DNA from 3 places in the Chryseobacterium sp. MYb328 genome. Region 2 is predicted to be linked to each of the others. Evidence: riboswitches for the same ligand, from Rfam matches in the RefSeq annotation. Region 2 holds a riboswitch; each other region holds the start of a gene.

Evidence for each region. A riboswitch is a leader RNA that binds a small molecule or an ion and turns the genes downstream of it on or off. The one in region 2 is predicted to bind S-adenosylmethionine.
Region 1: it holds a riboswitch for S-adenosylmethionine, as region 2 does, so the genes downstream of both, WH267_RS07920 (TonB-dependent receptor plug domain-containing protein) here and WH267_RS04025 (alpha/beta fold hydrolase) in region 2, are expected to answer to the same signal.
Region 3: it holds a riboswitch for S-adenosylmethionine, as region 2 does, so the genes downstream of both, WH267_RS04850 (SusC/RagA family TonB-linked outer membrane protein) here and WH267_RS04025 (alpha/beta fold hydrolase) in region 2, are expected to answer to the same signal.

What each region holds. Positions count from the first base shown of each region.
Region 1 covers NZ_JBBGZQ010000005.1:204,996-215,602, reverse strand. Annotated here, with positions in the region: gene fumC (class II fumarate hydratase) at 1-1,183, opposite strand, end outside; gene WH267_RS07945 (fumarate hydratase) at 1,380-2,987, shown strand; gene WH267_RS07940 (hypothetical protein) at 3,158-3,442, shown strand; gene WH267_RS07935 (helix-turn-helix transcriptional regulator) at 3,535-4,452, opposite strand; gene WH267_RS07930 (T9SS type A sorting domain-containing protein) at 4,552-5,580, shown strand; gene WH267_RS07925 (alpha-amylase family glycosyl hydrolase) at 5,777-8,611, shown strand; SAM riboswitch class I at 8,710-8,814, shown strand; gene WH267_RS07920 (TonB-dependent receptor plug domain-containing protein) at 8,907-10,607, shown strand, end outside.
Region 2 covers NZ_JBBGZQ010000003.1:12,920-23,526, reverse strand. Annotated here, with positions in the region: gene WH267_RS04055 (hypothetical protein) at 1-457, shown strand, start outside; gene WH267_RS04050 (AAA family ATPase) at 523-1,554, shown strand; gene WH267_RS04045 (four helix bundle protein) at 1,619-1,969, shown strand; gene WH267_RS04040 (DUF58 domain-containing protein) at 2,037-3,359, shown strand; gene WH267_RS04035 (OsmC family protein) at 3,433-3,852, shown strand; gene WH267_RS04030 (MGH1-like glycoside hydrolase domain-containing protein) at 4,076-6,691, opposite strand; SAM riboswitch class I at 6,880-6,987, shown strand; gene WH267_RS04025 (alpha/beta fold hydrolase) at 7,050-7,988, shown strand; gene WH267_RS04020 (ACT domain-containing protein) at 7,992-9,530, shown strand; gene WH267_RS04015 (O-succinylhomoserine sulfhydrylase) at 9,726-10,607, shown strand, end outside.
Region 3 covers NZ_JBBGZQ010000003.1:176,653-187,259, reverse strand. Annotated here, with positions in the region: gene WH267_RS04855 (hypothetical protein) at 1-935, shown strand, start outside; SAM riboswitch class I at 1,559-1,655, shown strand; gene WH267_RS04850 (SusC/RagA family TonB-linked outer membrane protein) at 1,739-4,675, shown strand; gene WH267_RS04845 (RagB/SusD family nutrient uptake outer membrane protein) at 4,694-6,187, shown strand; gene WH267_RS04840 (hypothetical protein) at 6,322-6,759, opposite strand; gene WH267_RS04835 (hypothetical protein) at 6,819-7,175, opposite strand; gene WH267_RS04830 (DUF6660 family protein) at 7,500-7,823, shown strand; gene WH267_RS04825 (CusA/CzcA family heavy metal efflux RND transporter) at 7,961-10,607, shown strand, end outside.

The DNA of each region.
Region 1 (10,607 bases), on a different contig from region 2:
GATTTGGCTCAATACCTACAGCACAATGGTCATTGAATGAAATACATGCATCAGCAATAAGTTGTGCAGATTGTAAGAAGTTGTAAGCCATTACCGGTTTGAAAACATTCAGCTCATAATTCCCTTGAGTTCCGGCAAAAGAAATGGTAGTGTCATTTCCTAGAACCTGAGCACAAACCATTGTCAGAGCCTCATTTTGAGTAGGGTTTACTTTTCCGGGCATGATGGATGATCCCGGCTCATTTTCAGGAATATGGATCTCTCCGATTCCGGAACGTGGCCCCGATGCCAATAGTCTGATATCCTGAGCGATCTTGAATAAAGAAACGGCAAGTTGTTTTAAAGCGCCATGGCTTTCAACGATTGCATCATGTGCGGCTAATGCTTCAAATTTATTCTCTGCAGTGATAAACGGATGATTGGTAAATTTTGCAATATATTCAGCAACCTTTACATCATAACCATTCGGGGTATTTAAACCTGTGCCTACTGCGGTACCTCCCAATGCAAGCTCAGAAAGGTGGGGCAGGGTGTTTTTTAAAGCTCTTAATCCGAATTCCAATTGGGCAACATAACCGGAGAATTCCTGTCCCAATGTAAGTGGAGTCGCATCCATCAGGTGAGTTCTTCCGATTTTTACCACATCTTTGAAGGCTTGGGATTTTTCAGCAAGGGTATTTTTTAATTTTTCAACTGCCGGAATGGTTGCCTCTACTACTTTTTTATAAGCAGCAATATGCATGGCTGTTGGGTAAGTGTCATTGGATGACTGAGATTTATTCACATCATCATTCGGGTGAATTTCAGATTTTTCTCCCAAAGTTCCGCCATTGTTAACATGGGCGCGGTTGGAAACCACCTCATTCACATTCATGTTGGACTGCGTTCCCGAACCGGTTTGCCAGATGACCAAAGGAAACTGATCATTCAGTTTTCCTTCAAGGATTTCGTCACAAACTTTAGCGATCATATCTCTTTTTTCGGAAGGAAGCACTCCCAGATCAGCATTGGTATAGGCTGCAGCTTTCTTTAAATAAGCAAAAGCTTCAATAATCTCGTGAGGCATAGATCCTTCAGGACCAATTTTAAAATTATTTCTTGAACGTTCTGTCTGTGCACCCCAAAGCTTATCTGCAGGTACCTGCACTTCTCCCATGGTGTCTTTTTCTATTCTGTAATTCATTGTGGTTGAAATTTTATAGTCTTTTTACTTCTGAAGCCATTTTTACCTTTTTATGGATTCATTATTGGATTAGCATAAAGGTACTTATAAACTCAAAAACTCACAATTTATAATCATTATAAATATCAATTTTAATGACTGATTTTGCTCATCTTTTTTTAAAGTAAGCCGTATTTTTGTACAAACAAAAAATTGAATGGACTTTAGATATCAGGATCCGTATCCAATTCAGAAAGATGATACGGTGTATAAAAAGCTTACATCAGATTACGTAAAGGTTGAAAAACTGGGTGACAGAGAAATTTTAACAGTTGACCCAAAAGGATTGGAACTATTGGCTGAAGAAGCTATGGCAGACGTTTCTTTCATGTTGCGTTCTTCCCACCTGGAAAGCCTTAAAAGAATCATTGATGATCCTGAAGCTACCGACAATGACCGATTCGTTGCGTATAACTTGTTACAAAATGCTGCAGTAGCTGCGGAAGGAGCACTTCCTTCTTGTCAGGATACAGGAACAGCAATTGTAATGGGTAAAAAAGGAGAAAATGTATACACAGGAGTGGATGATGGTGAATTCTTAAGCCGTGGAATCTACAATACTTACCAAAAAAGAAACTTAAGATATTCTCAGGTTGTTCCTTTAACGATGTTTGACGAGAAAAACTCAGGATCAAACCTTCCGGCACAGATCGATATCTATGCTAAAAAAGGAGATTATTACGAATTCTTATTCCTAACAAAAGGGGGAGGTTCTGCAAATAAAACTTTCTTGTATCAAAAGACTAAATCTTTATTGAACGAGAAATCTCTGGAAGAATTCGTCAAAGAAAAGATTTCAGATCTTGGAACAGCTGCCTGCCCGCCTTATCACCTAGCATTAGTAATTGGAGGGACATCTGCTGAAGCGAACTTAGCCGCTGTAAAAAAAGCTTCTGCAAAATATTTTGACAACCTTCCAACTGAAGGTAATGAAGCAGGCCAGGCATTCAGAGACCTTGAATGGGAGGCTAAAGTTCAGAAAATCTGCCAGGAAAGTGCTATCGGAGCACAGTTTGGTGGAAAGTATCTTACACATGATGTAAGAGTAATCAGACTTCCTAGACACGCTGCTTCTTGTCCGGTAGGAATGGGCGTTTCTTGTTCAGCAGATAGAAATATCAAAGGAAAAATTACAAAAGAGGGTATCTTCCTTGAGCAATTGGAGGAGGATCCAAAAAGATTTTTACCAGCTACACCACCACATCTTGAAGAAGCGGTTGAAGTTAATCTGAATAAGCCAATGCCTGAAATACTGGCTGAGCTTTCAAAATACCCTATTAAGACAAGATTAAAACTTAACGGAACATTGATCGTAGCAAGAGATATTGCTCATGCTAAGATTAAAGAAATCCTCGACAGTGGGAAACCAATGCCGGAATATTTCAAAAACCACCCAATCTATTATGCAGGGCCGGCAAAAACACCGGAAGGAATGGCTTCAGGAAGTTTCGGGCCTACTACAGCAGGAAGAATGGACGTGTATGTGGATGAGTTCCAGAGTCATGGAGGAAGTATGATTATGCTGGCAAAAGGAAACAGAAGCAAAGATGTTGCTAATGCCTGTAACAAATACGGAGGGTTTTACCTTGGATCTATCGGTGGACCTGCAGCTATCCTGGCAAAAGATAATATTGTATCTGTAGATGTAGTAGACTTCCCTGAACTGGGAATGGAAGCAGTAAGAAAAATCGAAGTAAAAGACTTCCCGGCGTTCATCATTACTGATGATAAAGGAAATGATTTCTTCGCTGACCTTGCCCATTAATCAGAATAAAAAGACCTTGAGAGTGGAGATATAAGATGTTGTATAAGTCTTAAATCTCCTGTCTCATAGGCTTGAAATCTATATAGAATTAAAATAAATTAAAAAATAGAGCCAGTATCTTTTGTGTAAAAAGGAAAAAAGCTTTATTTTTGCCTAAAATCTTTAAGAGAATGATAACTATTTTATCAGCATTTTGGCCGTTCTACCAGTTCCTTTGGACAGTATTTTTCATTACTATGTTTTTAGTAGGGTTCTGGTGTATTTTTATGTTCTTCGGATTAGTAATCCCAATGTGGCTAACTGAAGGTTTGAAAGAGTACTTCGGAAAAGTGAAGCCTTTCGATCCTGAAGATATCAGAAGAAAGCTTATTACTGAGCAGGAAGGTGTAGAGACTATCTATAGCCAGCCTAAAGGAAACGGACCTTTCCTTCACGATCACGGACATCATCATTAATTGATTGTCATTGCTTTTTCACCTGAATTCTGAAAAAGTAATATCAAAGCAAAACAACATATATAAACCGCTTAATTTTTTAAGCGGTTTTTCTATTTATTGTTCCTAAGATGTTCCGGTGATATTCCAAACTTCTTTTTAAAGGCCCTGGTGAAATTCTGTAGGTATTCATAGCCGCATTCAATGGCAATCTCTTTTATCATAATGTCTTTGTCTGTAATAAGTTTTCGGGCTTTCAGCATTCTGAGTTCAGAAATGTAATGGGCAATCGTTGTGTGATATTCCGCTTTAAATTCCTTTCTGATAAGGTTTTGATTCATACCGATCAGCTTTCCGATTTCTTCTGCTTTTATATTCCGGTGATAATTTTCATCAATGAATCTTTTTATCATTTCGGGAGTTTTTGAAGTTGTCTCCATTCTGTTTTCTTTATTGAACTGTTCAAAAATGAGGATAAGGAGCTTGATGATCTTTGCTTCAATGAATAGTTTCTGCATCACTCCCTTTTTAGAATAGCTTAATATCTCCTTTACAATGATATGCATTTCAACAGTCATGGTAGGAGGTGTAGTGTCCTGAAGAAAGATAAAGTGATTATGGATCATGTTTTTCAGAATTTCCTCACCTTCTCTGTTAGATTTCGGGTTGATAAGATTTGAAATATATTGATATTGAAGCTGAATATGAAGGTATTTCAGTTGCTCATCACTATCTGTCCATATTTCTGCCTTACTTTTCTGAGGTGAATAGTAAAGAATATACTGATTCTTGTTAAATAAGAATGCTTCAGTACAGTTATGAGCCTTTAGATGAATATCCGGACTTAATAAAAAAAGGAGATTGAAACTTGATGTCCTTTCTAAAAGGTCCGTTTTTGAAAACCTTTCTACATTTGGTACGTTCTGAACGACAATTTCAATGTTTTCAGAACTGAACACAATTTCATTTTTCGGTTGATTCCCCATACAACACTCTTTTACAGCCATAGTACCACTTAAAGCACGCTTCATAGGATAACTAAAAGTTGGGAAATGATAACCCGGAATTAATTACGTAAGGTACTTTTGTGCAAAATTAAATTAAATTTAGAATAAATAAAAATAATATTAATGATTGAAGATTTATATTTTGCAGTGCGAAATCTGGGAATAGGGATATTGTTGTTGACAGGAAGTGCGTTGAATGCCCAGCAAACCTGTACTAATACAAATCCTGGAGGTAATCCTGGCGATATTGGGTGTGTGAGCTTTACTTATCATGGGCAAGCAATCACTTATACTACAGTAAGGTCAGCGGATGGAAATATCTGGCTTCAGCAAAACTTAGGAAGTGAAAGAGTTGCAGAATCTATGGATGACGAAAAATCATATGGAGATCTGTTTCAATGGGGAAGATGGGATGACGGGCATCAGTTGCGAACATCTTCCACAACCTCAGCTCCTTCTGTCAATTCTCCGGATGGCTTACAGGGAAGTTCTTTTATTACAGGATCTCCTGCGTGGTGGTCAACGAATGGACTTAGTGATCAATGGACAGGTACAGGGTTCTCAGAAATAACAGAGACTGTTGGAGTTGATCCATGTATGGCAATAGGTGATGGCTGGAGATTACCTACCCAGGCAGATTGGGCAGATATTGTTCAGGCAGAGGGAATTCACTCACCTTCAAAAGCCTATGATGGAAATTTGAAATTACCAATGGGAGGTTTTCGTGGTTCCTCAGATGGAGGTTTTACTTCTGCCGGGCAAAAAGGATACTTCTGGAGTTCTACTCCTACGGGAATTGGAGGGAAATATCTGTATATAGGAACTACGGTGACGAATGCCTCTGCAGGAGCTCCAAGAGGACAGGGGGCTTCAGTAAGATGCATGAAAGTAGCATCAGAATTAGGAACTTCAGATATCAATCTCAAGAAAAAGAATGTTGAGGTTTTCCCAAACCCGGTAAAAGGAATCCTTACCGTTAAAAGTGATTCTGTGATTGAAGGAATAAAGATAATCAATGCCGTTGGGCAGAGTTTAGGAAATTCATTTTCAAATAATCAGATCGATATGAATAATCTTCCCTCAGGCTTATATATGATAGAATTAAAATTAAAGAACGGAGAATCTGTGGTAAAGAAAATTATGAAGAATTAATTTTTTTAACATTTAAATCAATATATCTGATTGATTTCCGTTACATACAATAGTTCATTACAATTACTTTTATTGAAAGGCTCATGGAATTTTTTCATGGGCCTTTTTTATGATTTACTGATATTTCTTTCCTTAAAATAGAATAAATTCCTCATGGTGAAGAAAAATTAATATTATATTCGATAAAAATAAAGATATGAAAAATTTCTATTCCGTTGTTTTACTATTCATTACAATGGTTGTTTTTGGGCAGATTAACTATACGGTTTCACCCAATCCGTTTAATGAAACAGATACAGTTACCCTTACAGTTCCCGGTGATCAGATAGATGAATCAGCATGGGGAGTAACCAATAATTCAATTTATATCTGGTCCTGGTCATTCGATACCAATTATCAGAACAGTCAGGATTGTACAACCAACGGAAGCTGGAATAATTCTAATGATTTAAATAAGCTTACTTATAATGATGTAACAGATACCTATTCTCTGACATTGACGCCTACTGCTTTTTTTGGAAGAACAGGAATCGGAAGGTTTGGATTTTTATTAAAAGATAAAACCGGATTACATCAGACTTCACCCGATATTTTTGTCAATGTAGGAGTCCTGAACTTAAGTTTGACCAATCCTGCAGCAAATAGCCTTACAACAGTTCCAGCAGGAAATTCAATCAATATCACTGCAACAACGAATGTGAATGCTAATTTCCAGCTTAAAGCCAACGGAACAGTAGTCAACTCTACATCTACATCCTCTCAGTCTTATTCTTACAATTATATAGTTTCAGAGGATAGTAATATGGAACTTGTTGCTATGGAAGGAAGCCTTTCTAAAAATGCGACATTCATATTGCAGGTTCCCAGAAATGTGGTTTCTGAAGCCATTCCGAACTGGATCAGACAGGGAATAAATTATGATCCGGCAGATCAGACTAAAGTTGGATTAGCTCTTTATGCACCTCACAAAAACTTTATTCACGTGATCGGAAGTTTCAATAACTGGGCGGTGAATGATACCTACCTGATGAAACGGGATACTGCCAATCCGGATCTTTACTGGATAGAGCTGAACGGATTGACTCCACAGCAGCTCTATACATTCCAGTACAGAACGAATGATTTGAGAAAAGTAGCTGATCCTTATTCTTCTCAGATTTTATCTTCTTATGATGATCAGTGGATCTCAGCTTCCACTTATCCTAATCTTCCTGCATTTCCAGCCGGACAGGGCTTTGAAGTTTCAACATTCAAAACAGGGCAGACTCCTTACAACTGGCAGGCGACCAATTTTCAAAGACCTGCAAAGGAAGATCTTGTGGTGTATGAACTGCTGCTAAGAGATTTTACACAGGAAAAAAACTGGCAGTCTCTGATCAACAAAATCTCTTATTTAAAAAACTTAAAAATCAATGCCATTGAATTGCTTCCGATTATGGAATTTGACGGAAACCTTTCATGGGGATACAATACTTCTTTTCATTATGCTTTAGATAAAGCTTATGGAACACCGGAGAAATTCAAAGAATTTGTTGATCTGTGCCATCAGAATGGGATTGCTGTCATTCTTGATGTCGCTTTTAACCATGCAACAGGACGTTCTCCCTTGGCGAGACTTTGGAATATAGATCCGGACGGCGATGGTTACGGTGATGTGGCAGCTAATAACCCTTATTTTAATCAGGTTCCGAAACATTCTTATAATGTTTTTAATGATTTTAACCATACAAGTCCTTCAACTCAATATTACGTTGAAAGATGTCTTCAGCAGTGGCTTACAGAATATCATATTGATGGATTCCGTTGGGATTTAACGAAAGGTTTCACCCAAAACTGTTCTGAAAACGATGAAAACTGCACCAATGCCTATCAGCAGGATAGAGTGGATATTATGAAGAATTATGCGGATAAACAATGGGCAATTGACCCTAATTCTTATATGATATTTGAACACCTGGGAACAGATCAGGAAGAACAGCAATGGGCAAATTATAGAGTAGCAGAAGGAAAAGGAGTAATGCTTTGGAATAAACAGACAGAACCCTATAATCAGAATACAATGGGATATAAAGAAAACAGCAGTTACGACCGTATGAATCACAATCTTCATGGTTTTGCAGAAATGCGTGCAGTAGGATATGGTGAGAGTCATGATGAAGAAAGACTGATGTTTAAAAACCTGGCTTATGGAGCTGTTAATGGAAGTTACAGTGTGAAGAACTTGAATACAGCTTTAGAAAGAATGAAAACATTCGGAGCAACATTCTTTACCATTCCCGGTCCAAAAATGATCTGGCAGTTTGGAGAGCTGGGCTATGAATTCAGTATCAACAGGTGTGCGGATGGAAGCATCAACAACGGCTGTAGAACTGATGAAAAGCCTGTTGCGTTTACCTTAGGATATGATACTGATGCCAATAGAAAAGCAGTTTATGATACTTGGTCGAAGATTATCGATATCAGAAATACCAACCCTGTATTCAAATCAAAAACATACAGTATAGAATCAAATAATCTGGCCAACGATCCGGATGGATTGATCACGAGAATCTATGTCTATGACAACACTATTAACGGAATGAAAAATGTAGTAGTTCTTGCCAATTATTCCACTTCTGTACAAAATGTAATTCCTTATTTCCCTTACGTTGGGCAATGGAAAAATTTGATGGATGATACCTTTTCAAATATTAGCTCTACAATTGCTCCGATTACTTTACAGCCAGGAGAATTCAGAATTTTTGGAAATTCTGCCGGAACTTTATCTACTTCTGATGTGAATGCTACCAACAAACTATCTCTTCAGATTGCTGATAACCCCATTAAAAATGGCTCTGCAAAATTAATTTTTAATAAAGCTAAAAATGGAGAAATTCTTATTTTCGATATGAGTGGTAAAAAACTGGATGCATTCAAACTGGATAAAGAAAACGGAAACTATGAGCTGAAGGTTAATTATCCACCAGGAACCTATCTGGTTCATCTGAAATCAGAAACCGGAGTGGCTATTCAAAAGATGATTGTCAAATAAATACAAAGGCCAATTTGCAGACCAGCAGATTTGCCTTTTTTCTTTTGGGTGATTCTTCAATTTTTGCAGATTTGAAAAATTAGTCTACCTTTGCACTAGATTTATCAAGAAAGGTGGAGGGATTTGGCCCAATGAAACCTTAGCAACCTACACGATTCCAAAAGTGTAAAGGTGCTAATTCCAACCCGATGGGGAGATAAGTGAAGTCAATATTTCTTATATGAATTCCATTTCTTGAAGTCTTGTGTATCTGCAGTATAATCTGTAGAAGAATATTTAATTGGCAAGAATAAAGATGAAAAAATTAAGCACCGCTGTATTACTGATAGGGACAATTTTGGTCGCTGCCCAGGAGCAGGAGGAAAAAGGAAAACAAATCGAAGACATTATCATCGTCGGAAACCGTAACGTCAAAAGAACAAAGCTGGAGACACCTGTTCCTGTAGATGTGATCAATATTGATAAAATTCAGAAATCATCTCCACAAATGACGGCTCAGGATCTTCTGAATTATGTGATCCCTTCATTTAATTCTGTGAGACAATCCGCCTCTGATGGGACGGAGCATATTGATCCGGTAACATTAAGAGGTATGGGGCCGGATCAGGTTTTAGTATTGCTTAATGGGAAAAGAAGGCATACAACTTCCCTGGTCAATTATCAGAATACAATAGGGAACGGATCTGTAGGAACGGATTTAAGTACTATTCCTGTCATTGCTATTGAAAAAATTGAAGTGTTAAGAGATGGTGCTGCAGCACAATATGGTTCTGATGCCATCGCAGGAGTAATTAATATTATTTTAAAAAAGAATGCAGGGGCTTCTGCAAGCTTAACCTATGGATTAAGTGGAAGAAATGATGGGGATACTTACCAGGCGGGAGTGAATTATGGAACTTCTTTGGGTAAAAATGATGGGTTTATCAATCTTTCATTGCAGCTAAGTCACAGAGGAAAAACCACGAGAACCCAAAATCATGATCTTGATATTTACGGGAATAATTTTGCCTATGAATTTGCAGATAATCCGGATGTTGCAAGACAAAATGATGATGATGAGATCAGAAAAAGAGGATTGACAAGAGATGACTTTAATTTCCAGATCGGAGACGCGCAAATCAGACAGGGGCAATTGTTTTTCAATTCAGAATATCCTTTGAATGATAACTTTAAATTCTATTCCTTTGGTGGTTTCAGTATTAAAGAAGGAAAAGGATATGGCTTCAGAAGGCTTCCGAATGAAAGTTTTAATATTGTGAAAGAAATCTACCCCAACGGTTTTCAGGCAGTCCTGAATTCTCAGATTTATGATATTTCTTATGCTGTGGGTGCTAAATATAATGTCAACAGCTGGCTGATTGATCTGAGTAATACATTCGGAAGCAATACATTCAATTACAACGTTGGCAATACCAATAATGCTTCTCTGGGAATAAAATCTCCCACCCGTTTTTACGCAGGGGCACACAGTTTTCTACAAAATACCGTTAATCTTGACGTTTCAAAGAAGATAAAAAACTTCAATATTGCCTTTGGGGGAGAATTCAGGTTTGAGCAGTATCAGATCAAAGCGGGAGATGAAGCTTCCTATACCCAATATGATGAGAACGGCAATGTTGCCACAAAAGATTCTAAAGTGATCGGAGCAGGAGGTTCACAATCTTTTATTGGTTTTTCACCGGATAATGCTTTGAAAAAAGACAGGCACTCAACAGCAGTATATGCTGATGTTTCCTATGATTTGGATAAAAAACTCAATATTGATGCTGCTGCAAGGTTTGAAAACTATTCAGACTTCGGAAATACCCTGAATGGAAAGTTAGCAGTGAGATACGAGTTTGTGAAAAACTATGCGGTGCGGGCGGCAGTAGGAACAGGGTTTAGAGCTCCGTCACTTCAGCAGCAGTATTTTAATAATTCTTATGCCGATATCTCCACTTCAGGAGATGGTATTGTAAGAAAAGGGATTTTTAATAATGAAAGCATCGCCGCACAG
Region 2 (10,607 bases):
GAACGATACCAAAGCTTCCCGGTTCTTCATGAGGTTTGTATTAGGAAATCCGGCACTGAAATATGCATGGTGGATATTCCTGGGGGGGCTTATCCTTTTTATTTTCTTTAATGCGAAGAGGAAGCAGAGAATTGTACCCGTTATAGAACCTTTGAGAAATACATCACTGGATTTTGTGAAAAGCATTGGAAATCTTTATCTTCAGGAAGGCGATTTTCATGATATGATGGCCAAGAAAGCCCAATATTTCCTGAATAAAGTGAGAATGGATCTTCTGATTGATACTCAAAATATTGATGAAGAATTTGCTCAAAAGCTACAGTTAAAAACAGGAAAACCTATGGAAATGATTAATGAGGCCATCAACCTTATCAAAAGAGCACAGGATCCGTATGCCAGTGTGATGAAAGAAGACCTAGCAAGAATCAATAAATTGCTAGATGAGTTACTAAAATAAGAGTCCCAACGCGACGATTTAATAAAAGATAGAACGGAGTCCTATCAAAACCAAAGATAAAAATTATGGAAAATCTTGATAACCCAAACATAGAAAATCAAAGTTCTATAGATCTTAATAAAAACGAAGACCACTTTCAGTCGAGAATTGATATGATAGAACTTCGTGCAAGCCTGGATAAAGTAAAAGCTGAAATAGGCAAAGTAATTGTAGGGCAGGAGAAGATGATAGAACATCTCCTGGCAGCGTTACTTTCAAACGGACACGTCCTGATCGAAGGTGTCCCGGGAGTTGCGAAAACAATTACGGCAAAACTATTAGCTAAAACCATTGATGTGGGCTTCAGCAGAATTCAGTTTACACCGGATCTTATGCCTTCAGATATTCTGGGTACTTCAGTTTTCAGCGTAAAAAACTCTGAATTTGAATTTAAAAAAGGGCCTATTTTCTCCAATTTTATATTGATTGATGAGATCAACAGATCACCGGCGAAGACCCAGGCTGCCCTATTTGAAGTTATGGAGGAAAGACAGATTACAATGGATGGAACCCGCTACATTATGGAGGAACCATTTCTTGTGGTAGCTACACAAAACCCGATAGAGCATGAAGGAACGTACAGGCTTCCGGAAGCTCAGCTGGATCGTTTCCTGTTCAAAATTAATGTAGGTTATCCGAACCTTGAGCAGGAGATTATGATCATTAAAAATCAGCACGAAAGCAAAAAAGAAGATAAAACAGAAGGTGTAAATCATGTGATCACTGCAGAGCAGTTGAAAGGCTACCAGCGTTTGGTTAAAGAGATCATTGTGGAGGCTCATCTGATGGAGTATATCGCGAAAATTATTATCAATACAAGAGAGAATCAATTTCTGTATCTGGGTGCTTCGCCGAGAGCTTCATTAGCACTTCTTACGGCTTCCAAATCTTTTGCAGCAATGAGAGGAAGAGATTTTGTAACACCTGAAGACATCAAAGAGGCTAGTTATGCCGTTTTAAGACATAGAGTAATTGTTTCTCCTGAAAGAGAAATGGAAGGCCTTACTGCTGATGAAATTATCCGTCAAATTTTAGAAGGAATAGAAATTCCTAGATAGGTAATAGGTAATAGGTAATAGGTAATAGGGGGCCAAAGTTTAATTAGAGTATAAAGTATTCGATATGGCAAATTTTAAAGAGCTTTTAGTTTGGCAGAAGTCTATTGATTTTGTCACTGATATTTATAAAATTACGGATGCTTTTCCTAAAAATGAAGTCTATGGACTAACATCGCAGATCAGAAGAGCTGCAGTTTCTATACCTTCTAATATTGCTGAAGGAAATTCAAGAAGAAGTAAACCTGATTATCTGCAATTTTTAAAAATATCAAGAGGCAGCTGCGCAGAAGTGGAAACACAATTAGTAATTTCGAAAAATCTCATTTTTTTTAGTGAAGAAGATTATTTAAAATTAAATCAGGAAATTATTGAAATAACAAAAATGTTGAACGGTTTAATTAATTCCCTACAATAATAATTCCCAACATGAAGTTAATGAGTACCTACCTGAAACCTATAATCTGCTACCTGCCACCTAAACAATGAAAAACTTATACATCAATACACGTTTCTTCTTTACACTCATCGGAGTGGGGATACTGTATGTTCTGGCTTTTTTCTTTCCGGTGTTGATGTGGGTGGGCCATATTGCCGTGTTGATATGTTTTCTTGCTGCCATGGTAGATTATTTGCTGATTTTTAATCAAAAAAATGCTGTACAGGCACAAAGAATATTACCGGAAAAATTATCCAATGGTGATGAGAACTTTGTAAAGATTGATATTAAAAATAATTACGGCTTTAAGATCACAACTAAAATTATTGATGAGATCCCATTTCAGTTTCAGAAAAGAGATTTTTTGATTGAAAAGACAATTAATACCGGAGCCAACACTTTCTTTCAGTATAGTTTAGAACCTAAGGAAAGAGGAGAATATCATTTCGGAAGTCTGAATATTTTTGTTTCATCACCTTTAGGATTTGTTTCGAAAAGATTCAGTTTCCAGAAAGATGCAATGTTGCCGGCTTATCCATCTTTTATCCATCTCAGAAAATATGAGCTGATGGCTTTGCAAAGTGAATTTCTGCTGGGTGGTATAAAAAAAGTGAGAAAGCTGGGACATACCATGGAATTTGAACAGATTAAGGAATATGTCCCGGGAGATGATATCAGAACCATTAACTGGAAAGCGACTTCTAAAGCGAATCGTCTGATGGTAAACCAATTCCAGGATGAAAAATCGCAGCGTATTTTTATGCTGATTGATAAAGGAAGAACTATGAAGATGCCTTTCAAAGGATTGAGTCTTTTGGATTATTCTATCAATGCAACCATGGCTTTGTCTCATATTATTCTGAGGAAAGGAGACAGGGCGGGAATGATGACTTTCTCCAAAAAAGCTGAAAATAAAATTGCTGCTGAGAATAAATCCGGACAGCTTAAGAAAATATCAGAATCACTCTATAATATTAAAACAGATTTCTTTGAAAGTGATTTCAACAGATTGTATCAGGATGTAAAGTATTCCATCAACCAGAGGAGCCTGATTCTGCTATTTACCAATTTCGAAACGTTGGATGGATTAAACCGTCAGCTAAAATATCTTCGCGGAATTGCTAAGAATCACTTATTGGTAGTGGTATTCTTCAAAAACTCAGAATTGCAGACTTTGATTCACAAAAATCCTGAAAATATGCAGGAGATTTATGATGAAATCGTTGCTGAAAAATTCGAATTTGAAAAGAAACTGATTATTCAGGAACTCCGCAAATACGGAATTTATACAGTATATACACTTCCGGAGAATTTGAATATCGACGTTATCAATAAATATTTGGAGATAAAAGCCAGAGGAATTTTATAATTTTGCAACAAGCAACAAGCAACAAGCAACAAGCAACAAGCAACAAGCAACAAGCAACAAGCAACAAGCAACAATGAAAATAACACTTAATAGAATCAACGACGACTTTTTATTTGAATGTACAAACGGCCAGGGAAATTCCATCCTTTTAGATAATACTTCACAGCCGGGAGCTAAAGGAGTTTCTCCAATGGAAAGCGTTCTGATGGCAGTAGCCGGATGTAGCGGAATAGACGTAGTTTCTATTTTAAAAAAGCAGCGTCAGGAAATAAAAAGTTTTCAGGCAGAAGTAGAAGGGGAGAGAATTCAGGTGGATGATGCAAAACCATTCAAATCAATTATGGTAAAATTCCTTTTGGAAGGCGAAATTGATCCAAAGAAAGCTTTGAAAGCAGCAGAATTATCTTTTGAAAAATATTGTTCCGTATCAAAAACTTTAGAGCCTAATGTAGAAATAGGATACGAAGTATTTGTAAACGGCGAAAAAATCTAAAACTATAGTGAGGCTTTCAAGCCTCATTTTTTATTTAGCCACGGATGCACGAATAAAATAATTGATGAGTAATATGTTGCCTAAGAGCTATGTAATTATGTGGTTTAATTTTTCTAGCCATGTATAGAGTTTATATAAATAAAAATATTCGGGCATTCGTGGCAAAAGAATTTCGTATACAAAAAAGAAAACCGGACATTTCATCCGGTTTTTTTATTACTCATTAAAAGGTAAGTCTTGGTTTTATCAGCTTCGCTACGGTAGCCGTCCATCCTGTCTGATGGGAAGCGCCTACACCACGTCCGTTATCTCCATGGAAGTATTCAAAGAAGGTAATATAGTCTCTAAAGTGCTCATCATAATTGAATTTTGGATTTCCTCCATTAAAAGCCCTTTGTCCATGTTCGTCTTTTAAGAAGATAGAACAAAGTCTTTTACTGATATTCTGAGCCACTTCATCCAGGTTTTTCTTTTCGCCACTGCCTGTTGGGAATTCTACTTTCAGACTGTTTCCGTAATAATAATGGAAACGCTGCAGACTTTCTACGATCAGGAAGTTGATAGGAAACCAGATAGGTCCACGCCAGTTACTGTTTCCGCCAAACATTCTGCTGTCACTTTCGGCAGGAGTATAGTACACTACATTTTCATTACCATGAACAGAGAACACAAAAGGATTTTCTTCGTATACTTTAGACATAGCCCGAATTCCATAAGAACTTAGAAATTCTTTCTCATCAAGCATTCTTGTCAATACTTTTGTCAGTCTGTTTTTACGGAGAATACTCATCAGATGTTTTCTTCCCTGGCCTTCCTCATCCCAGTGAGAAACAAGCTTGGTGAGTTCTGGTTTATTTTTTAAAATCCATTCCATTCTTGTTTTGAAATTGGGCATCTTTTCCAGGAGGCGATGATCTACAATTTCTACGGCAAATAATGGAATTAATCCAACAATACTTCTCAATCGTAAAGAAACACTGTTTCCATTTCCAAGCTGAAGAACATCATAGAAAAATCCGTCTTCTTCATTCCATAACCCTTTCGTTCCTTCACCCAGATTCTCCATTGCTTCCGCGATATAAAGATAATGCTCAAAGAATTTGATCGCCATATCCTCATATACCTGATAGTATTGAGCCAGTTCCATAGCAATTCTCATCATGTTCAGTGCATACATGGCCATCCAGCTCGTTCCGTCAGCCTGCTCCAGATGTTGACCATCCTCTAAAACAGTATTTCGATCAAAGGCTCCAATATTATCCAGTCCAAGGAATCCGCCTCCGAAAATATTCTTTCCGTTTTTATCCTTTCGGTTCACCCACCAGGTGAAGTTGAGCAGAAGTTTCTGGAATACTTTTTCAAGGAATAGTAAATCAGGCTTACCATTATTTTTTTCATCAATCTTAAAAACCCTGAAGCATGACCATGCATGTACAGGTGGATTTACATCGCTCATATTCCATTCATAGGCTGGCAGCTGTCCGTTAGGATGCATATACCATTCTTTGGTCAGAAGTAAAAGCTGTCCTTTGGCAAATTCAGCATCAATGATGGATAAAGGAACACAGTGAAAAGCAAGATCCCAGGTTGCATACCATGGATATTCCCATTTATCAGGCATCGAAATAATATCCTTATTGTGAAGATGGTTCCATTCTGTATTTCTTACATAATCATTAAAGTTTCTCGGTGCTTCAAAGTTCGGATCCCCTTTCAGCCATTTTCCAATATTGTAGTGATAGAACTGTTTATTCCACAAAAGCCCGGCAAAAGCCTGCCTTTGTACATTCCTTTCATCTTCATTGGTAGTATCATTTTGAATTTCATGATAAAACTCTTCCGCTTCCGCCTGTCTTGCTGTAAAAATCTCATCAAAACGTTCAAAGGGCTCATCGCTTTCATCAGGACATAATCTGAATTCAAAGACCTGGGATTGTCCGGCTCCAATAAGTTCATCAATTAAGAAAGAAGTTTTGGTTCCCTTTTTTTCAGGATTTACCGTATTGCTGTGATGGATGATGAAATCATTGATTCCATCTTTAAAATAAGTGTTTTCTGCCTGTGGGGCTCCATACAGCTTTGGAGTATTGGTTTCATTCTCACAAAATACACTTTGAGCATTCCTATTTCTTGAATAAAACTTTTTAATGGAGATACTGTCGTGACCAATATTGATACTTCCGTCATGTGAAGCATTCATTTCTCCTTTGTAGGTATTGTATCCCCATTTCCAGTTATTTCTGAACCAGGCAGTAGGTGCTACTACAATAGGAGCATCATACTGACTTCGGTTACAAACCGTTATTTTCACAAGAATATCATTGTGATCAGCCTTACAATATTCAATGAAAATATCAAAATAGGCATCATTATCAAAAATCCCTGTATCAAAGATCTCATATTCCGGTTCCTGTTTGCTGCGTCTACCGTTTTCTGCAACAAGTTCATCATAAGGGAATTCATTGATCGGATATTTATAAACCATCTTCATATAGCTATGAGTAGGTGTATTATCCAGATAATAGAAAATTTCCTTGATGTCTTCACCATGGTTTCCCTGTGGATTACTCAATCCAAAGAAGCGTTCCTTAACGATTTTATCCCTTTTATTCCAAAACGAAAGAGCAAAACAGAACAATTGCTTTACATCAGAAATTCCGGCAATACCTTCTTCACCCCAACGGTAGGTATAGCTTTCCGCATTATTATGATTGGTGTAATTCCATGCATTTCCGTTCGGGCTATAATCTTCCCGTACATTTCCCCATTGCCGGTTGCTTACATAAGGTCCCCAGTTTTTCCATTTGGTATCTTGTAATCTTTCTTTTTCGGCGATCATATATCATCATTTTTCTATACGAAGGTAGTTTTTTTGCAAAATAATTCCAATTCCTTTTATCTGAAGAATTATTAATATACTCTTGAAATACTTGTGTTTAAGGGCTTTTTTAAATATTAAATTATTTTTTTTTTGATTTTAAAAGAAAAGAACTACCTTTGCATCATTCGTTCATTCAAATATTGAAAATGTTATCAAGAAAGGTTGAGGGATTAGACCCTATGAAACCTTAGCAACCCTTTGCGCAAGCAAAGAAGGTGCTACGTTCTACCAAAGTAATTTTGGACAGATAACTTACTGAAGTTCTTTTCAGCCATTTCCTGTGGCATTTTCAATTGTATTAAAATATATAATAGAATTGAAAACAGAACTAAACTATATTAATCTTTCGTATCAAACCTATTCCCAAAAGGAATACAATATCTCGTTAAGCTATGAGCTTTTCGGGAAAGATCTGTTTACAGCTCCTGTCATTTTAATCAACCATGCCCTTACCGGAAATTCAAACGTATCCGGAGAAAAAGGATGGTGGAAACAATTGATAGGCGAAAATCAGATCGTTGATACCGATAAATATACTGTTCTGTGTTTCAACATTCCCGGAAACGGATACGATCATTTTTTAATTGAAGACTATGAAGACTTTACTCCTTCAGATATTGCCAACATATTTCTGAAAGGGCTGGATGCTTTACATATCAAAAACCTATATGCCATTATTGGAGGCTCATTGGGAGGGGGAATAGCATGGGAAATGTTAGCAAAACAACCCAAGCTGGCAGAAATTTTCATTCCTATTGCCTGTGATTACAGAACCCATGATTGGTTGCATGCACAATGTCTGGTTCAGAAATTTTTATTGAATGATAAAGAAGAACCATTACAAAAAGCAAGAATCCATGCCATGCTGTGCTATAGAACTCCGGAATCACTTAATGACAGATTTCAAAATAAATACAATCAGGAAAAACAATGTCTGGAATCGGAAGACTGGTTGGTTTACCATGGTAATGCGCTAAACGAAAGGTTTAGTTTGCAAGCGTACAAGCTGATGAACCATTTGCTGATGAATATAAATACTGATGAATCAGCCCTGGAGAGTATAGAGGCACGAATGCACATGATCTCCGTAGATACAGATTTATTCTTCCCAGCTTCTGAAATCCGAATGTGTTTTGAGAATCTGAAAAAGAAAAAGGAGAATATCTCTTATCACGAGATCCAATCTATACACGGGCATGATGCCTTCCTAATGGAATATCAACAATTAAATAATATCATAAAAAACATTTTATAAGTAATGAAAAATGCTAAAGAAATAAAATTTTTGAAGAACAGATCAATTGTCAAATTTGAAGGAGAAGATTTCTTAGGGGAAATCGGGATTGACGGACGAATTTTTAAAGCGCTTACTTTAGCACGTATCAGTGTGGGAGTAATCTCCCAGCAAGCCATAGAAAACGGAATTTCCATTTTAGTTCATGAAAATGATGCTGAAAAAGCAGTAGCTTGTCTTATTGATGAGTTTGAAGCAGAAAGAAAATCAGGAAAAGTATCTCAAATATATAGTATCAACAATGTTTCTGTGATCGGTTTTGTAGCAGAAGATTCTAATAAAGTCTTTGCAGAATTGGCAAGAAATAATGTTTTTCCATTGCTTTTAAACCAGGTTGCCGGTGAAAACAGAGTAAACATCGTGGTGACTTCTTCACAGGATGAAAAAACCAGAAACATCATAGAATCTGAGATCTTCAAAAAACCGAAGACCGTTCATTTAGCGATCATAGGCCATGGAAATGTAGGAAAAACATTAATTGAACAGGTTCTTGAATCTTCAGAAGAAATTAAAAGACGTAAAAAAGTAGACCTTAAAGTAGTTGCAGTAGCCAATTCAAAGAAAATAGCATTCAACAAAAAAGGGTTTGATAGTAACTGGTCTGATGAGGTTTTAACAGCAGAACATTCATCAGATGTTCAGGAGTTAATTAATTTTTCCAATGAAAATCAATTGGAAAATCTGATTGTGGTAGACAACACCGCAAGCAAAGACTTTGTTAAAAACTATCATGCATTAGCAGAAAACGGCTTTGATCTGGTTTCTTCCAATAAAATTTTCAACACCCTTCCAATCGAAGAATACCGAAAACTAAGATATACGCTGAGTAAAAATAACAGACGTTATCTGTATGAAACCAATGTAGGAGCAGGTCTTCCGTTAATTGATACCATTAAGTTATTACACCTTTCAGGAGAAAATATCACAAGAATTAAAGGCGTTTTCTCCGGAACATTGAGTTATGTTTTCAACAATTTCTCTCTGAGGGACGATAAGTTTTCCACAATCATCAACGAAGCTCTGGAAAAAGGATACACAGAACCGGATCCAAGAGAAGACCTATCAGGAAATGACGTAGCAAGAAAACTATTGATTTTAGCTAGAGAATTAGACTTGATCAACGAATTCGAAGATATCAACATTCAAAATCTGGTTCCGGAAAGTTTACTTGAGGTTTCAAAACCCGAATTTCTTACAAGATTAGACGAGCTGGATGAAGAATACCAGAAGATCAAAGAAAACCAGGAACCTGGTCATGTATTGCGATATGTAGGAGATCTACATGGAGATTTACAGAAAGACAAAGGGGAATTGGATGTAAAACTGATTTCTGTTCCTGCAACATCAGCTTTAGGACAATTGAAAGGATCAGATTCCATCTTTGAAATCTATACGGAAAGTTATGGTGAAAACCCAATCGTGATTATGGGAGCCGGAGCCGGAGCACAGGTAACTGCCAGAGGCGTATTCGGTGATATTTTAAGACTAAGTGAAACAAAATAATCGTACAAAATAAATCATACAATATATCAAATGATACCAATCCCGAAGGATGATTTAACCAAGGATAGAATAAAATTCTATCAAACATAAACACATAGCATTTATATAGATGTAATCCATCTTATAATAAATGTACAGTAATTAAAAATTGGAAAAAATATCATAGAGATACATTGTTATATTAATTAAAACTATATGGAAAATTTCGAAACATCAGCAATAAGAACCCAGACGGAGAGATCTCAGTTTGACGAGCATTCTACGCCACTCTATCTTACATCCAGCTTTATTTTTCAGGATGCTGAAGATATGAGAGCAAGCTTTGCTGAAGAAAAACCTAAAAACCTGTACAGCCGTTTCTCCAACCCTAACGTATCTGAGTTTACAGAGAAGATTGCCAAAATGGAAGGTGCTGAAGCAGGTTACGCTTTTGCAACAGGAATGGCTGCTATCTATTCTACATTTGCAGCTTTGCTAAGTGCCGGAGATCACATCGTAAGCTGCCAGTCGGTTTTTGGTTCTACTCACACCTTATTCACAAAGTATTTCCCAAAATGGAACATTGAGACCTCTTATTTCAAAGCAGAAGATGCCAGGAATGTAGAGCAGTATATAAAACCGAATACAAAGATCTTATATCTTGAAACGCCTACCAATCCTGCGATTGAAATCCTGGATCTGGAGTTTTTCGGACAGATTGCTAAGAAACATAATCTGATCTTTATTGTAGATAACTGTTTTGCAACACCTTATCTTCAGCAGCCGATTAAATATGGTGCAGATGTTGTTGTACATTCAGCAACGAAGTTGATTGACGGGCAGGGAAGAGTATTGGGAGGAATCGCAGTAGGAAAAGAAGACCTGATCAGAGAAATCTATCTTTTTGCAAGAAATACAGGACCTGCATTATCTCCTTTTAACGCATGGGTACTATCAAAAAGCCTTGAAACATTGGCGATCAGAGTAGAAAAACACTGTGAGAATGCATTGAAGGTAGCTGAATTTTTAGAAAGTCATCCTAATGTAGAACTCGTTAAATATCCGTTCCTGAAATCCCATCCAAGTTATGAAGTAGCC
Region 3 (10,607 bases), 160 kb from region 2:
CTGCTGCTATTGCTGCCGGGAACTTGAATAATGGATCGGGAAGCCTTACCTATACAGTAAGCGGGACACCTGCATCAGCAGGAACAGTAAGCTTTGCAGTTACCATAGGAGGTTCTACATGTACGGTAAACTTTACCGTAAATGCAGGATATGATTTGTCTAAGTTGAAAATACTTTCTGTAGGAGCATCTCCTTTTGGGGTAGATGGTACTACTAGCGGGTTAGGTGCTGTAATGAATAATCCATTTATTTTCAGTTCTTATTATCCTGGTGGAAGTAATCCTGCTGCGATGATCCAAACAACCGGACAATGGAGTGTGACAAGACGTGTTGTGAGTAGTGGCGGTATTAACGACTTAAATATTGGTGGGTATAAATTACTATTGGTATCCTATACTTATGATCTTACAAGTGCTGCGGAAGTAAGTGCTGTACAGATGTTTGTAAATAACGGAGGTACTGTTATATGGTATAGTGAAACAACTGGGGCGAATACCCTAAACATGATCAGGGCTTACGCAGGAGCTGGTGCAACTCAGGGAACCTGGAGTGATTGTTTTGCTTATAATATTCCTTCATCTTCTGCATTGAATGGTGATTTTGGAGATGCACGGAACACTTTATTAGGGAATGATGCCTGTACTTCAAGAGATTTAAGCAATTATGATTCCTCTTTAATTGAGGCTATGTCAGTATCTCAAACTACAGGAAATGTTGTAGCATTTAAATCTAAAACTAAAGAATTCTATTGGTTTGGTGATGGCGGAGTAACTAGGTATAATGGAACTGTACCTCCGGTAAGTGGTAATACGTCTCCTTGGTTACTAGACGCTAATAAGAAGCCTGTCATTGGGCAATGGAACGGACAGGGTAATGTTGCTAACTCCATTGTAATGATGAATATCATTGTAAAAGCTCTGAAAGCTGCTCAATAAGTAGGATAGATTTAATTTTATATAATAAAGAGACAGTTGATTAGCTGTCTCTTTTTATGGGTCTATGAAGTTTAATTCAAAGTTTGAAACGGTTCCTGAAGTTTTTCGGTGAATATTTAATTCATACTCCCAAATGCATATTTTATGATGTAATTGATGGATTTCTACTATTTCCGGTAATTTATTATACGGCTAAATTTGTTGTAAAGCATTTCATAAAAAGAATGAACCTTATGATCGAATTTTTAATGCTCATGATCAGATTTTATTTATAATTAGAGATTTTGACTTATAGATACATACAATGTTTGGTGATTAATGGCTTGCGGACCGATTGTTGAATTGCTTTATGGAATAGGTTTTCATTGATTGTACGCAGGCTGTTTTTTTGAGATTTGATTTGGATGATGGCACGCAAGTGCCATTTTTTTTGTTTCCATATTATTTTGAATTATCGATAATGATTTTTGTCATGTTTGAAAAAGTGATAATCTTTGTAATTCCTTTTTACTATGGCTTTTAATAAAAACTTATGTTAATTTTTGAAAATTTATCATGAAAAAATAATAAGTCTACTTGTTTTATAGACTAAAAGTTTATAGCTTTGCAACCATATTTCGATCGGCTTATAAAGAAAGATGGAGGGAACTGACCCAATGATATCTTGACAACCTGCATTATGTAAGGTGTTACATTCAGCCTTTAAAGGAAAAATAAGCATTTGGTTTATCGTATTTATCGATGCCCTTTGCTGTCTTTTCAGTAAAGGGTGAAATTTTAATATATGGTAAATAAAATTGATTATGATTAATAAAAATTTATTCAATTCTAAAATTTGGATTCCACCGGTTGCTGCATTTTTCTTAGGTGTGGTAAGTGTAAGCGGACAGAATTCCAAACCGAAAAAAGATACACTTAAAGAAAAGGAAATTGATGAAGTGGTTGTCGTAGCTTACGGAAAAGCAAAACGAAACAGCTATACCGGTTCAGTGGCAACGATTTCCAGTGATAAAATAAATAACAGACCTGTAACCAATGTTACAAAAGCGCTGGAAGGAATGGTGCCCGGAGTTCAGGTTACGGGAGCTTCAGGGCAACCCGGAGCAACATCTGCAATCAGGATCCGTGGGATTGGCTCCGTAAGTGCTTCCAGTGATCCGTTATACGTTGTAGACGGAATTCCTTTTGATGGAAACCTGAACGCTATCAGCCCGAATGATATAGAATCTATCAGTGTGCTGAAAGATGCTACGGCAAGTGCATTGTACGGTTCAAGAGGAGCGAACGGGATCATTATCGTTACTACAAAGTCCGGTAAAAAAGGGGAAGCCAGAGTAAATCTTAATATCAGTCAGGGATTCTCAGGCAGAGCCGTAAAAGATTATGAACAGGTAAATACGGATCAGTACTTTCAATTATATTGGGAGGCAATGAGAAACGGATATCAATCTGGTTCAATCTCTGCACAACAGGCCGCACAGATGGCAACAGATAATATTATTTCTAATCTGGGAATTAATCCTTATGGCGGCAATTATCCAAAACCAATAGGAACTGACGGGAAATTATTACCGGGAGCAAGAGCTTTATGGAATGATGACTGGAGAGACGTTTTGCAAAGGGTAGCTTCCAGAAATCAGGTGGATCTGGATATCAGTGGCGGAAGTGAAAAAAGTAACTATTTCTTCTCATTAGGATATCTGGATGATAAAGGAATGGCAATTGAATCTGGATTTAAGAGATATAATACAAGATTAAAGATCAATTCTGAAGTGAAAAGCTGGTTAAATGTTGGGGCTAATTTAAGTTATACCAACAGTATTCAGCAGGCTCCAAGTTCCTCGGATTCTAAAGCAAGTAATATTATTCAGGCAGCGAGAGCAATACCGTCTTTCTATCCTTATTATGAAAGAAATCCTGACGGATCTTATGTATTGGATGCTGAAGGAAACAGAGTGTATGATTTTGGAAAATACAGACCTACTGCAGCCCTTCAGAATCAAAACCAGGCAGCAAGCTTACCATTAGATAAGAATGAAAATAAGATCGATAACTTTTCGGGAAAAGGATTTATGGAATTGACTTTCCTTCCGGAGCTGAAGTTCAGATCAAGCTTTTCATTGGATCTTGTGAGTTATAATGAACACTATTATACGAATCCACTTCTTGGACAAAGTAAAGAGACCGGAGGATCTGTATCAAAAGCGAATAACAGAACCCTTTCTTATACAACCAGTAATATCCTGACCTATGATAAAAGGTTTGGAAGACATCATATTAATGTGTTGGGAGGTCATGAATTTTATAAATATGACTACCAAACCATTTCCGGTAGCAGACAAGGCTTCTCATTACCTAACTATTATGAGCCGGATGCAGCCTCTTTACTGGTAGATTTTACAGGAAACAGTGATAAATTAAGCTTATTGAGTTTTCTTGGAAAAGTAGAATATGATTTTGATAACAAATACTTCTTATCCGCTTCAGGAAGGGCGGACAGTTCTTCAAGATTTTTGAAAGAAAACAGGTGGGGGAGATTCTGGTCAGTAGGAGGATCCTGGAAACTTTCGAACGAAGAGTTTATTAAAAACTTGAATTTTTTCAATCAGCTTACACTGCGTGCTAGTTATGGAGGACAGGGAAATGATAAACTACTGAAGCCAAACGGACAGCCACTGTATTATGCTTATCCGGAATTATATAAAGACTTTAGCCTGGCCGGAGAACCAGGAAAGACACTGGAAAAAGTAGGGACGCCTAATCTGAAGTGGGAAACGAACCTTAATCTGAACATAGGTCTGGAGTTTGCGATTTTGAACAACAGAATCAAAGGAAATGTGGAATATTTTGAGCGAAAAAGTAAGGACCTTCTGTTTAATGTCCCGGTTGCCCCATCTTTGGGAATCAGTGATTATCCTGCCAATATAGGAACCATAAAGAATACAGGTTTTGAATTTTCATTGTTCACAACCCCTGTTAAAACCAGCGATTTCCAGTGGAATGTTGATGTTAACCTGAGTACTCTCAATAACAAAATAACAAAATTGCCGGGCGGACCTTTCGCGATAGGATCTACCAAACAGCTGAATGTAGGAGGTTCTGTATATGATTTTTATATCCAGGAATGGGTTGGAGTAGATCCAAGTAACGGAAAACCATTGTGGAAAACCATTACGAAAGATGCCAATGGAAATAATGTGGAAGGAACAACCTCAGAGTATGCTAAGGCCAATAAAATATTGCAGGGTTCTGCTTTGCCTAAACTAACAGGAGGAATAAGTACAAGTATTACCTATAAGAATTTTGACTTTTCAGGGTTGGTTACATTTAAAATTGGGGGAAAAATTCTTGATACAGATTATACCTCGATCTTACACAGTGGAAATTCAGGTGGACGTGCATGGAGCACAGAAATGTTGAACAGATGGACTCCGGAAAACCCTTATACGGATGTTCCTGCTTTAAGCACAAAAACGAATAACTGGAATTCCATATCTACAAGATTCCTTTATTCAGGGACGTATGCAAGGATTAAGAATGTAAGTTTAGGATATACGCTTCCGTCAGATTATTTTGAAGCGCTGGGACTGAAGAAATTCAGAATTTATATCCAGGGAGAGAATCTTCTGACCTTCTATAAACATAAAGGGATGGATCCTGAGCAGGCGATAGATGGAACTACCTATTACAGGTATCCGGCAATGAGAACAATCACTTTTGGCCTTCAGGCAACGTTTTAACTTTTAAAATTTGAAACAATGAAAAAATTAAAATATATATCTTTTGCTTTAATCGGATTATGGTCGCTTACAAGCTGCGAAAGTGAAATGGATACTGCTCCTACAGATCAGGCTACCAGCGTAGAGGTTTTCAAAACTGCTGAAAGTGCGGAAACGGTAATCAACGGAACCTGGGCAAAATTTAATAATGACGGAACTACGTTTGCCAATATCGGATATTCAACTGTTTTAAGAGCAAGTGATGCGATGGGAAGCGATGTTGCTGTACTAACGAATAAATATGGGTTCTCATCCACCTACGATTTTACGGAAATGGTCAACAGTACTGTATCCCGTCCTTTATTTATCTGGACGATGCTTTATTCTACGATCAATAATATGAATAATGTTATTGCTAAAATCGATGCTGCAGAAGGAAGCCAGACCAAAAAAGATCAGGTAAAAGGTCAGGCAAAGGCATTGCGTGCATTCTGTTATCTCAATATTGCCAGTTTTTATCAGTTCAGTTACCTTAAAGATAAAACAGCATTAGCTGCACCAATCTATACGGAACCCTCAACAACAAGTTCTGTTACAAAGAAAAAATCCAGTCTGGAAGATATTTATACTTTGATTAAAAGTGATCTTACGGATGCTGATAATTTGCTAAAGAACTATACAAGAAATACCAAGGATAAGATCAACCGTAATGTAGTAAACGGTATCCTGGCAAGAGTTTATCTGAATACCGGGGAATGGAGTAAAGCTGCTGTTGTTGCAAAAACGGCAAGAGAAGGTTTTCCTCTGATGGCTCCGGAAAAGTATAAAGATGGCTTCAATGATATTAATAACGAGGAATGGATCTGGGGAAGCAGACAGACTCAGGAGCAGTCAGATGGAAGTTATGCCTTCCACTATCTGGATGTATCTTCATCAGGGAGCTATTACTACAGTTTTATGGCAGATCCTTATTTTCAAAAATTGTTTGATACCAATGATATCAGAGCTCAATTATTCTCATGGGATAATCTTCCGTCAAGAGAAGGATTGCTGCGATATGCTAAATTTAAATTTAAGTCAACGCTTATTGCAGATATTGTCTATATGAGAGCAGCAGAAATGCATCTGATCGAAGCCGAAGCCGAAGCAAGAATCGGAAATACAGCACAGGCAGTAACGGCTTTAAATCAATTGAGAGCTGCAAGAAAGGCTAACGCTTATACAGGTTCATTAGCACAGAATGATGTAGTAAATGAAATCCTGATTGAAAGAAGAAAAGAATTGTTTGGAGAAGGCTTCTCTCTGTCAGATATTATCAGAACTCAGGGGACAGTGGTCAGAAGACCATTTGTAGATACAGAAGGAAAACCAGTTAAAGTTCAGATAACAATGCCTAACGGAACAGTAAAAACAGTTGATGGGAAAGGACATACCGTATTTGATTTTCCAAACAAAACTCCATTTGTACCGAACAGTAATTATTATTTATTCAGTATTCCGCTGAAGGAGATTGAAAATAATCCCAATTTATAATATACAGTCTAATAATTAGATTTGATTTTTTAGCCACCGCTTTTGCGGTGGTTTTTTATATAAAATAAGTGCCTCAAAAATAAGGCGGTCATTTATCATTGTATCAATAAAAATATTCTGTTTGTATTGAATTTTTATACACTTTGACAAAAGGTAATACAAACACCACTTTCGTCGAACAGTCCATTTTCAGATAAAGTAAAATCAAAATCTTTATCTGGGAATAGATAGTTAAGCCTCATCTTCCAAAATTCCAGAACAGATAATCCTATTTTCTTCTGAGCTTCCGGTTCGTGAGATTTGATGTCTTCAGAAAAATAAAAAACATCGGAGATAGAAAGATTATTTATATACTTTTCCCTTCCTTGCGGGGTATTATCAAATCTATTTTCTTCGTTCTCGCCATAACCCTTAAAATGGGAAAGTAAGTAAATATTATCATTGATCTCAATAAAATCAGGACTCATGGCTTTCATAACAAATAGTATTTGTTCGATTGTTAAAGTGTAGCCAATGTAGGCTAAATCAAACTCTAAATCATTTCCTTCTATAGTCCCTTTGTGTATTTTCATAATCCAAAAAAGTCTCTTAATATCTTAATAATTGCAGCGTGGAGCGGCCAGCTTTGTTTTTAGCGTTGTATGAGGTTGAATTTTATTTTTTGATCTCCCAGCTTCACAAATATAGGATCGCCTACCATATTTCTATAAAAATTATAATCATCAACTCTTAAATTAAAAATAAAAGCTTTTCTATCCTCATTATATACCATTTTATAGGATTTTCCTTTATTTAACATGAAGTAAATCTTCTCCTGATTATCTTCAGTTCCAATAAGTATAAACTCCTTATGCTTCAACGAAGAGATTACGCTTAACTCAACTTTATCTTTATGGTCATTCATTATTTCAAAATAATCCATCTTAGTGGCACATGAGTAAAGCATTAATAAGAAAATAAAGAATGTAATTAATTTGTATTTTTTCATCAATTTGTATTTTTGAACATTTATATTTTTCGTAATAAGGAGTTGTTTGTGGTATCTGTTTAAGAATAATAATAAATCTGTAAAGATAGTAAATGACTATTGGAAAGTAAATTTTATCCTTTATTAATCAGGCTTTACACGTATGTTATTTATATCTGTAATAAAGATCATGCTTAATGGCATTTATTTTGAAAGATACTTGAAAGGTTGTGCAAAAATCTGATTTTCAATGATGTATTATGTAAGTAAGTATTTTGCTTTTTATTATCTATTTAAAATTCCGATGATTCACCCATTTTATAAAAAAACTTTACCTTTGTAACAATGAACCTCTTAAGATGGATACTTGCAATTTATTTCATGGCGTTATCACTGATGCCATGTGAAGACGTATCTCATCCGGTAGATTCAGGAAATAAGAAGATTTCATTAAGCATTCATGGGGCACATTCTTCTGAGAAAGGAGATATCTGCTCACCGCTGTGTGCCTGCAGCTGTTGTCAGATGACGGTTTCAGCATTTAAAATGGATCCTTTACTGGAAATTCCTGAGCAGATTCCTGCTTATTTTTCAAAGAAAATCTTATTTCATAAAAACGACTTCGCTTACCAGATATACGATCCAATCTGGCAGCCTCCTAAAATTTAATTTTATTGACTGTTAGAAAGTTATGCTTTCTAAATCTGCTTGAAACTTTGCAATACCATTGCAGAGGTTTTCATGATATTTTTGCTGCAGTATTCTATACTGTACGCCTATATTTTCAATAAAATTAAATAAAAATCGTGTTAGATAAAATAATAAAATTTAGTATCAAAAATAAGATGATCATTGGTCTTATGACCTTAGTATGGATCATCTGGGGAGTTTGGAGTGCCACCAAGCTTCCGGTAGATGCTGTGCCGGATATTACCAACAACCAGGTACAGATCATTACCGTATGTCCTACATTGGCAGGGCAGGAAGTGGAGCAGCTGGTAACCTTCCCGATAGAACAAAGTATTGCCAATGTTCCTGGCATTCAGGAGACAAGAAGTATCTCAAGATTCGGACTTTCCGTAATTACCGTAGTATTCAAAGAAGAGGTCAACGTGTATTTCGCAAGACAGTTGATCAGTGAGCAACTAAAAAGTGCAGTAGAAGAAATCCCTAAAGGAGTGGGAACTCCTGAGCTGGCTCCTGTAAGTACAGGGCTGGGAGAGGTCTATCAGTATATTCTTCACCCTAAAAAAGGAAGTGAAAAAAAATACAATGCTAAAGAACTACGAACCATGCAGGACTGGATTGTCAGAAGACAACTTAACGGAACACCGGGGGTTGCTGAGATCAACAGTTTCGGGGGAGAGTTAAAGCAATATGAAGTTGCCATAGATCCCAACCGTTTGAAAGCGATGGGAATCAGTATTAGCGACTTATTCACAGCACTTGAAAAAAATAATCAAAATACCGGAGGGGCCTATATTGATAAAAAGCCTAATGCTTACTTTATCCGGGGTATCGGATTGGTATCATCTCTGGAAGATATAAAAAATATAGCCGTAAAAAATGAAACAGGAAGTGTTCCTATTTTTGTAAAAGACGTTGCAGATGTACGTCTGGGAAGCGCAGTTCGATACGGAGCATTAACGTACAATGGGAAAGTAGATGCTGTTGGGGGAGTGGTCATGATGTTAAAGGGAGCCAACAGTAATGAGGTTGTGGAAAGTGTTAAAGCAAAGATTCCCACCATTCAGAAATCTCTTCCGGATGATGTGGTGATTGAGCCATTCCTTGATAGAACAGATCTGGTAAGCAGAGCGATCAGCACGGTAGAAAAGAACCTGATGGAAGGAGCTTTAATTGTTATTTTCGTACTGGTTGTCTTTCTTGGGAACCTGAGAGCAGGACTTATCGTAGCCTCCGCTATTCCACTTTCCTTGTTATTTGCATTGGGAATGATGAATGTTTTCGGGGTAAGTGCCAACCTGATGAGTTTAGGAGCCATAGACTTTGGACTTATTGTTGATGGGGCTGTAATTATCGTTGAAGCCACACTTCATTTATTACACAATAAAAATAAAGGAGTGCTCACCCAGATTCAAATGGATCAAGAAGTAGGAAGTGCAGCTTCCAAAATGATGAACAGTGCCATATTCGGGCAAATTATCATCCTGATTGTATATGTTCCGATTCTTACATTGGCAGGTGTGGAAGGAAAAATGTTTACTCCAATGGCTAAAACAGTAGGTTTTGCCATCATTGGAGCCACCATATTGTCTATCACGTATATTCCGATGATGAGTGCATTGTTTCTATCTAAAAAGATTTCCCATAAAGAGACACTTTCAGATAAAATGATGAATGCAATCCAGAAAGTGTATCAGCCATTATTACAGAAAGCTATTAAAATAAAATATATTATTGTTTCAGCAACGGTTGCCATTTTTGTCATTGCAGCTTTCATCTTTAAAGGGATGGGTGGAGAGTTTATCCCGCAGTTGCAGGAAGGTGACTTTGCATTCCACTGTATTCTTCCTCAGGGAAGCTCTCTGAGCCAGAGTATAGAAACCTCAATGCAGGCTTCCAGAATTATCAAACAATTTGATGAGGTAAAAATGGTAGTAGGAAAAACAGGTTCAGCTGAGGTTCCTACAGATCCGATGCCACCTGAGGCTACCGATATGATCGTAGTATTGAAGCCGCAAAGCGAATGGAAAACTAAAAAATCCTACAATGAACTGGGAGATGAAATCAGTGAAAAATTAGAAGCTATTCCAGGTGTGTTTTTTGAGAAGAATCAACCTATCCAGATGCGTTTCAATGAATTGATGACAGGGATCAGACAGGATGTTGCCGTGAAGATTTTTGGAGAAAATCTTGATTCACTGGCGGTATATGCTGACAAAGTAGGAAGAGTGATTCAGTCTGTTGATGGTGCTACTGCCCCTCAGATTGAAAGAGTGAGTGGTTTACCTCAAATCAATGTACAATATGACAGAACAAGAATTGCCAACTACGGATTAAATATTGAAGACGTTAACAATGCGGTAAGTACTGCCTTCGCAGGAAAAGCTGCAGGACAGGTATTTGAAAATGAAAGACGTTTTGATTTGGTAGTTCGTTTAGACAGCCTTCACAGATCCGATATTGCAGATGTTAATAATTTAATGATTACCACCGCTACAGGAGCTCAGATTCCGTTATCACAGGTTGCTAATGTTAGCTATAAACTGGGCCCTGCTCAAATAAGCCGTGAACAGGGAAAACGTAGAATTGTTATTGGATTTAATGTAAAAGGCCGTGATGTAGAAAGTGTGGTGAAAGATATTCAGGCAAAATTGGATAAAGAGATCAAGCTGCCTTCCGGATATTACTTTACGTATGGGGGAGCATTTGAAAATTTACAGGAAGCCAGCAAACGTTTGATGATTGCTGTTCCGGTATCTTTACTCC